Regions from separate parts of the Bacillus sp. JK74 genome, predicted to be linked through region 1. Evidence: riboswitches for the same ligand, from Rfam matches in the RefSeq annotation. Region 1 holds a riboswitch; the other holds the start of a gene.
The links. Region 1 has a riboswitch for S-adenosylmethionine ahead of metN (methionine ABC transporter ATP-binding protein MetN). Riboswitches for the same ligand answer to the same signal wherever they lie in the genome.
Positions count from the first base shown of each region.

Region 2: linked by a shared signal. The riboswitch ahead of mtnW (2,3-diketo-5-methylthiopentyl-1-phosphate enolase) and the one ahead of metN (methionine ABC transporter ATP-binding protein MetN) in region 1 are both predicted to bind S-adenosylmethionine.

Region 1 is NZ_JBSJQB010000001.1:169,871-173,275, forward strand. Features, by position in the region: gene ACWJJ5_RS00885 (methionine ABC transporter permease) at 1-225, opposite strand, end outside; gene metN (methionine ABC transporter ATP-binding protein MetN) at 218-1,243, opposite strand; SAM riboswitch class I at 1,349-1,455, opposite strand; gene ACWJJ5_RS00895 (SCP2 sterol-binding domain-containing protein) at 1,566-1,916, opposite strand; gene ACWJJ5_RS00900 (thioredoxin family protein) at 2,013-2,333, opposite strand; gene ACWJJ5_RS00905 (toprim domain-containing protein) at 2,336-2,701, opposite strand; gene ACWJJ5_RS00910 (YusG family protein) at 2,771-3,007, opposite strand; gene gcvH (glycine cleavage system protein GcvH) at 3,062-3,405, opposite strand, start outside.
Region 2 is NZ_JBSJQB010000002.1:639,382-642,786, forward strand. Features, by position in the region: gene ACWJJ5_RS07530 (methylthioribulose 1-phosphate dehydratase) at 1-174, opposite strand, end outside; gene mtnX (2-hydroxy-3-keto-5-methylthiopentenyl-1-phosphate phosphatase) at 132-836, opposite strand; gene mtnW (2,3-diketo-5-methylthiopentyl-1-phosphate enolase) at 833-2,047, opposite strand; SAM riboswitch class I at 2,129-2,228, opposite strand; gene ACWJJ5_RS07545 (aminotransferase class I/II-fold pyridoxal phosphate-dependent enzyme) at 2,289-3,405, opposite strand, start outside.

The sequences.
Region 1 (3,405 bases):
AATAAGAAACGGAATAGACCTGAAAATATTAACGACCGCCGCAATCACGGTGTTAATGATTTTATTTTCCCATAAGCTTCCCTTGCCCGTTAAAAAGAGCAGAAGACCGAGAATCGCTCCGATGATAAATGAAAAAACTAAAGCGATGACCGTCATATAAAGGGTCTCGTATGTGGCCGTCCACAGCTCGGTTATATCAACGTTCGGGAACCATTTTTCAAACATTTGTGATCACCTCTGCTTCTACCTGTTTGTCTTTGATGAACCGGATCACGTTTTCTACTTCTTTTTCCTGACCGTCAATATGAATGAATAAAGAACCGTAGGCTCCGTCCTTCGTCTGTGAAATTTTCCCCTGCAGAATATTGACGTCCACATCAAAGTTTCGGATCATTTCCGTAATGAGGGGCTGCTCGGCGGCCTGCCCGACAAATGAAAGCTGAATCGTTTTCCCTGTCGCTGTTTCCTGCAGAAAATGCTGGATGGTTTCTTTCGTCTCTTCCGGTTCTGTCACCTGCTGAACGAAACGCTTGGTCATCGGTTCGCGCGGGTTTCTGAAAACTTGGAGTACTTCGCCTTCTTCAACGACTTTCCCGTTTTCCATGACGGCGACTCTGTTGCAGATTTTTCGGATGACGTGCATTTCATGGGTAATGAGCACGATCGTCAGACCGAGTCTGTCATTTATATCGGATAAAAGATCCAAAATTGAATCGGTCGTCTGCGGATCGAGCGCTGATGTCGCTTCATCGCACAGAAGGACTTTCGGATTATTGGCGAGCGCCCGGGCGATGCCGACACGCTGCTTTTGACCGCCGCTCAGCTGCGACGGATAAGATTTTTCTTTCCCCTCTAATCCGACCAGTTTAATCAATTCATCAGCGCGGCGGACCCGTTCGCTTTTTTTCACGCCGGCGATTTCCAGCGGGAACATAATATTCTCCCGGACGGTGCGCGACCACAAAAGGTTAAAATGCTGGAAGATCATGCTGATTTCCTGGCGCGCTTTTCTCAGCCCGCGGCTGCTTACTTTATTTAATTCCGTCCCCGCGACTTCCACGGTTCCCGACGTCGGCTTTTCAAGGCCGTTCAGGAGACGGATTAAGGAACTTTTACCAGCTCCGCTATATCCTATAATTCCAAATATTTCGCCCTTTTTGATATCAAGAGTGACATCTTGGACAGCATTGACATCCCCATGCTTCGCTTTGTAAATTTTTGAAACATTTTGAAGATGGATCAAAGCAATCACCCGCCTTACACTATTCTAAGAAATCTTCCGGGTTTCTCCGCAAAAGAAAAGCCTTTCTGCAAAAATGAGCAGAAAGGCTTATTGAAAAAGGCCTTTCTCTCATCTTTCAAAGCAGACCGCTTCGAGTGAATTGGCACCATTTCAACATTGTTGATGGTTGCCGGGCTTCATAGGGCACTTCCCTCCACCTCTCTTGATAAGAGAAAACATATCGTATTTTCGTCCGGAAATTCTTACTGTAGAATAGCACGGCGAATGATAAAAAGTCAATAAAATAAATATTGGAAGCTATTGTCACATAGTAGATTGGCAGTTACGGCCGTTTACTGATCGCCTGAAAAAATCCGTTTGTCAGCCAGAGGATGGCCTCCAGCTTCAGCAGGGCTCTGAATGATCCTTTCACTTTGAGTTTTCCGCTTTGGATAAGCTTTTGCAAAGAGACATCACCATGCAGGAGATGGATGATTTCCGTCTGGTTTCCGTAAAAGGTCAAATTAGATTTTTCCTTTGAAGCCGACGTTTTTCTCATTTCTCCCTGTCCGTTAATTGAGACCGTTAAGGCTTCTGTTTCTCCTTGGAATGTAATCAGCAGCGTTGAGGCGTTTAATAGCGGTTTCAAAAACAGATGCTGTCCGTCATTCTCTGAAACTTCTATTTTCTCCACTCGTATAACCTCCCGTTTTAATGGCCATACATACACTTTCTCTTTTTAACGGACAGAACCCTTTATAAACCGCACGACATTTTCCTGTAAATATTGTCACATCGGGAACGTTTGCGATGTTTTTTGTTTAATCAGCTCATATAAATAGGAAACGGAGCGGAAGGCGTATCCTTTCTCAACAAGCTCTCCGCCTTTAAACAGCAAAAAGCACGGAACGCTTTCAATCTGATAGGCTTTGGCGAATGCGGGGGAATAATTCACGTTGTTTTTATAGAAGGCGGCGCCGGGCAGCATTTCTTCGACGACAGTAAGCATTTTGGACGCCAGCTGGCATGTGCCGCAAAACGGGGTGTACAAATACAGGAGATAAACGTCATCCTGAATCGATTCGAGTTCATTTTCTTGGAGTTCTTTCATGATTACCACCTCAGGTCGTTCTTTTTCAAAAATACAGTGTCAGCATCAAAGCCGGCTCTGATCAGCACAGATGCGAGATGATGGCCCGGGCACGACTCGACTTGCCTGTATGTTCTGTCTATATAAATATGGCGCGCTTCGGGAAGCTCCCGTTTCAGCTGTTTTCTTAGTTTTTCTCCGGAGTCATCTGCGTCCGTTAAAATATAGACGTCTCTGTCAAACAGGCGGTCCGCCAAATCTTCCAGTTCGGTTTGGCCGATCGTCCCGTTTGTACAGACGATTTCCGCGGGTTCGATGAGCACTTCCCTGACTTTGATTTTATCAGATTTTCCTTCTACGATAATGACCTTTTCATCTCCGTTGTACATAAGCGCGTCACCTGCCGATTGTTTTAGCGTCAGATTGAAAAAGAAGGCAGTGAAATTCACCGCCAACTGTTAACACCAGCCATTCTCATAATCGCAATCGACATATTTCGGATCGCTGCCGTTTATGACATCGGCTGTTTTATAAAATTTTTGATTTTCAAATGAAAAGCCCTGTTTGAGCTCGTACTGGTCCATGCCTGTCATCTCGCCGATGGCTTCATTTTCATGAAACAAGGAAAACCGGCCGTTTTGAAAGCGGCCCGTGACGTTCTCCGTCACATCGACCTTTTGTTTATCAAAAGCCATTTTAGACACCTCCCGTTACAGATAGAGTGTCCAAATGGCCCCTTTGCTATCCGATCAGTCTTCCTGTGTCATTTCGTCATATTGCTCAGAAGTCATGAGGTTTTCGATTTCTTCAGCATCAGCCGGTTCCACGACGATCATCCACGCTTTTTCATACGGAGACTCGTTTACGAATTCAGGACTGTCATCAAGGTCTTCGTTCACTTCCGTCACCGTTCCGTTAATCGGTGCGTACAGTTCGGATACGGTTTTGACGGATTCCACGCTGCCGAATGGCTCGTCCGCTTTAATTTCGGCGCCGACTTCCGGAAGCTCAACAAATACGATGTCGCCAAGTTCGGCTTGCGCGAAATGTGTAATCCCGATACGGGCTTTTCCGTCCTCAACTTTGACCCATT
Region 2 (3,405 bases), on a different contig from region 1:
ATCTTCGTCTGTTTCTTTTCGTTTGTCTTTTCCGCTCGCCGTAACGAGGAAAGTCAGCGGCGCGTCGGATACTTTGATGGAAAGATTCCCGCTCGTTGCCGGGAACCAGTCTCTTTCGGCCAGCTCGCGCTTTACCTCGGCAAGTTCGCGCCAGCGTTCTTCTTTTGCAGCCATGCCTGCACCTCCCCGATGTTTTCAATGCCTGTTTTCACCTCATGAAAATCTTGAAAAGGCAGATGCCGGAGGCCGAGTTCTTTGCATTCAGTCAAAAGATAATCTCTCGCAAAACACATATCGGATAACTTTGCAGCCTCGACATCCGTGACCGAATCACCGATCATAATGAGAAATTTCTGCTGATCGGACAGCTTCCGGATGACTGACGGTTTGCAGCAGCCGCATTGATTGGTGCAGCCTCCGTCACAGGCGTGCGGCCAGTCTATATGAATATATTCATTGTCAAAGGATGCATGATTGCAGAAAATCCGCTCCTTTTCTACGATCCCTTCCAAAAGCGGATGCACAAAAAAGTCCATTCCTCCGCTTACGATATAAAACGGGAGGCCGTTTGACCGGACAAACGAGACAAAATCCAAAAAGCCGTCCCGTATTTTCGCATCCTTCAGAATAAAGCCGGTCAGTTCTTCTTTTAAGCTGCTCGGCAGCAGTCCGAACATCCGGCCGACCCCTTCTTGGATTGATATGCTTTTAGACAGAACACCGTCTTTTAATTCAAGCCACTCAGGAGGCGCGAATTCTTTCATCATGCTGACAATGTTGTCGTTCATGGTGACCGTGCCGTCGAAATCACAAATAATCAGCGGTGTGCGGGTCATACGGCTTCCACCCTTCCCCATTTGTCTAATGCGAGCTGAAGATCTTTGCACGACGCGGCTTTTTCTTCAATCGGCTGCGCTTCAAGCACCGCATCAATGATGGCGCGGAACGCTTTTCCGCCGCCCTCGGCTCCTTTCGGATGGCCGTGAATGCCACCGCCGGCATTGATGATGTGATCGATGCCGAAATCGCGCATCAACAATGGCACCATACCGGGGTGAATGCCTGCTGACGGGACGGCAAACGACGGATGAAAGACATCGTCTTTTACACATTCATCATGGATTGCAAGCGCGGACTCCTTCGGAAGAGCAACGGATCCGTAAGGTGACGGAAATAAGCTGAAATCAGCGCCGCAATAGCGGTTCAGCTTGCCGAGCAAAAGCGCATGCGACAAGCCGTAAACGGGAGATGATGTGAACGCGCCGCTGACTGCCGGATGCGCCATGATCGGAAGCGGGATTTCCCTGTCTTCGGCAAGGCTCTGCATCACATCTAAACCGTAAGCGAACACATTCAATAAAAGCGCGTCCGCCCCGAGTTCTGCCGCGCGCCTCGCTTTATCCCGCAGTTCAGCGGTCCTTCCCGTAAGGTTTACGGCATACAGCGTTTTATGCCCCGTCTCCTCCCGGGTTTCCTTCAGGACTTGTTTTCCTGCGATAATGCGGGTTTCAAACGGAGCCAGTTCATTTTCAAAGAAAATTTCGTCATCTTTAATCAGATCCACGCCGCCGAGCGCCTGCTGTCTGAGCTGTTCTTTAATGTCGGCGAGATCCCGTCCGATCACGCCTTTAAATATGCTCATCAGAAGCGGTCTTTCAAATTCGCCCAGCAGTTTGCGGATGCCGTATATACCAAATTTCGGCCCGGGAAGGGAGCGTTTAAACTCTTCGGAAAATTCAAGATCAGTCAATTTTATTTTTCCGTCCAGTGACAGCTTTCCGAATACCGTCGTCAGGACGGCCGGAATATCTCTTGAAAAGTTCGCCTCAGGATAGGCGATAGTGATGACAGATTGTGTTTCGTTTTCTGAGGTTCCTTCTTTCTCCTCAACTTTTACGACCCGGCCTTTATGTTTTCTGAGCTGTTCCTGCTTCACCAGGGGCAGGTCAGTCCAGGAGCCTACCGTCAGCCCCGCCGCAATCTGTTCCGCCCGCTTTTCACTGTCCGTTGTGTTTGTCAGAAGATATGTTGCCAATACTTCGCTCATGCGTGAACGCCTCTCTTTCTTTCACAAAACATAAAAAAACCTCTTCCGTATGAGCAGAAAGAGGCTTCGTGTTATGTCCGAATCTTATCTCTCAGCTCCTGCTGCAAGAATTAGCACCGTGCTTTATCAGTCGGTTGCCGGGCTTCATCGGGCTCGTCCCTCTGCCTGCTCTTGATAAGAATAATGATTTTATAAAGTATTTTGAATTATCGCATTGTTATCCTGATATGTCAATGCTTTTTCAGGTGAAAAGATTCAGTTTCCCGATCCGTTCCGCAGCTTCTTTAAGTCTTTCATCACTTGTCAGAAGACCGACTCTTATATAGCCTTCCCCCCATTTTCCGAACCCGTTTCCGGCAGCGACGGCGACATCCGCTTTCTCGAGCAGCAGATCTGAAAACGACTGTGACGTATAACCGTCGGGCACAGGGAGCCATGCAAAAAAGGAGCCCGCCGGAGCCGTCACATCCCAGCCGATACCGCGGCAGGCTTTAATCCATGCATTGCGTCTTGATTCATATCTGTCATTTTGCGCTGCGACGCATGCCTGATCCGCTAAAAGAGCGGCTGCCGCCGCCTGCTGCGCCGCGGGAAACAGGCTGACAAACATATGATCCTGATAAAGGTTGATCGCTTCGATAACAGAAGCGTTTCCGACGGCAAATCCGACCCGCCAGCCCGCCATATTATACGTTTTGGACAAGGTATAGATTTCGATTCCCGTCTCTTTTGCGCCTTCCGTCTGCAAAAAGCTCAGCGGTTTATGCCCGTCAAAACCGACGGCTCCGTACGCGAAATCATGAACGACACAAATGCCGTTTTGTTCCGCAAAACCGACCGTCTCCTCAAAAAACGCCTCTGTCGCCACAGCACCGGTCGGATTATTCGGATAATTGAGATACAGCAGCTTCGCCTCGCTCCGCACCTTTTCAGGAATTACGCTGTAATCAGGGAGAAACCCTCTTTCTTCCGTCAGCGGCATCATTTCCATTTTCGCTTTCGCAAGGGCGACGCCCGACCAGTAATCAGGATATCCGGGATCAGGCACCAGAATGGTATCTCCCGGGTTTAAAAGACATTGCGGAAGCTCAACAAGTCCCGCCTTGCCTCCGAACAGCACGGCGACTTCCGTTTCCGGATCAAGCGTGACCCCGTACTCCCTTTCATAAAATGCAGCGGCTGCTTTTTTGAAGCTGTAAGCGCCCCGGAATGAGGAGTATTTATGATTTTCCGGCCTTTCGACGGCGAGCTTCATTTCTTCAACGATATGCTGAGGCGTCGGCTGATCAGGGTTTCCCTGCCCTAAATTGATGACGTCTCTGCCTTCTTTCAGCTTTTGATTCACTTTTTGCACCAAT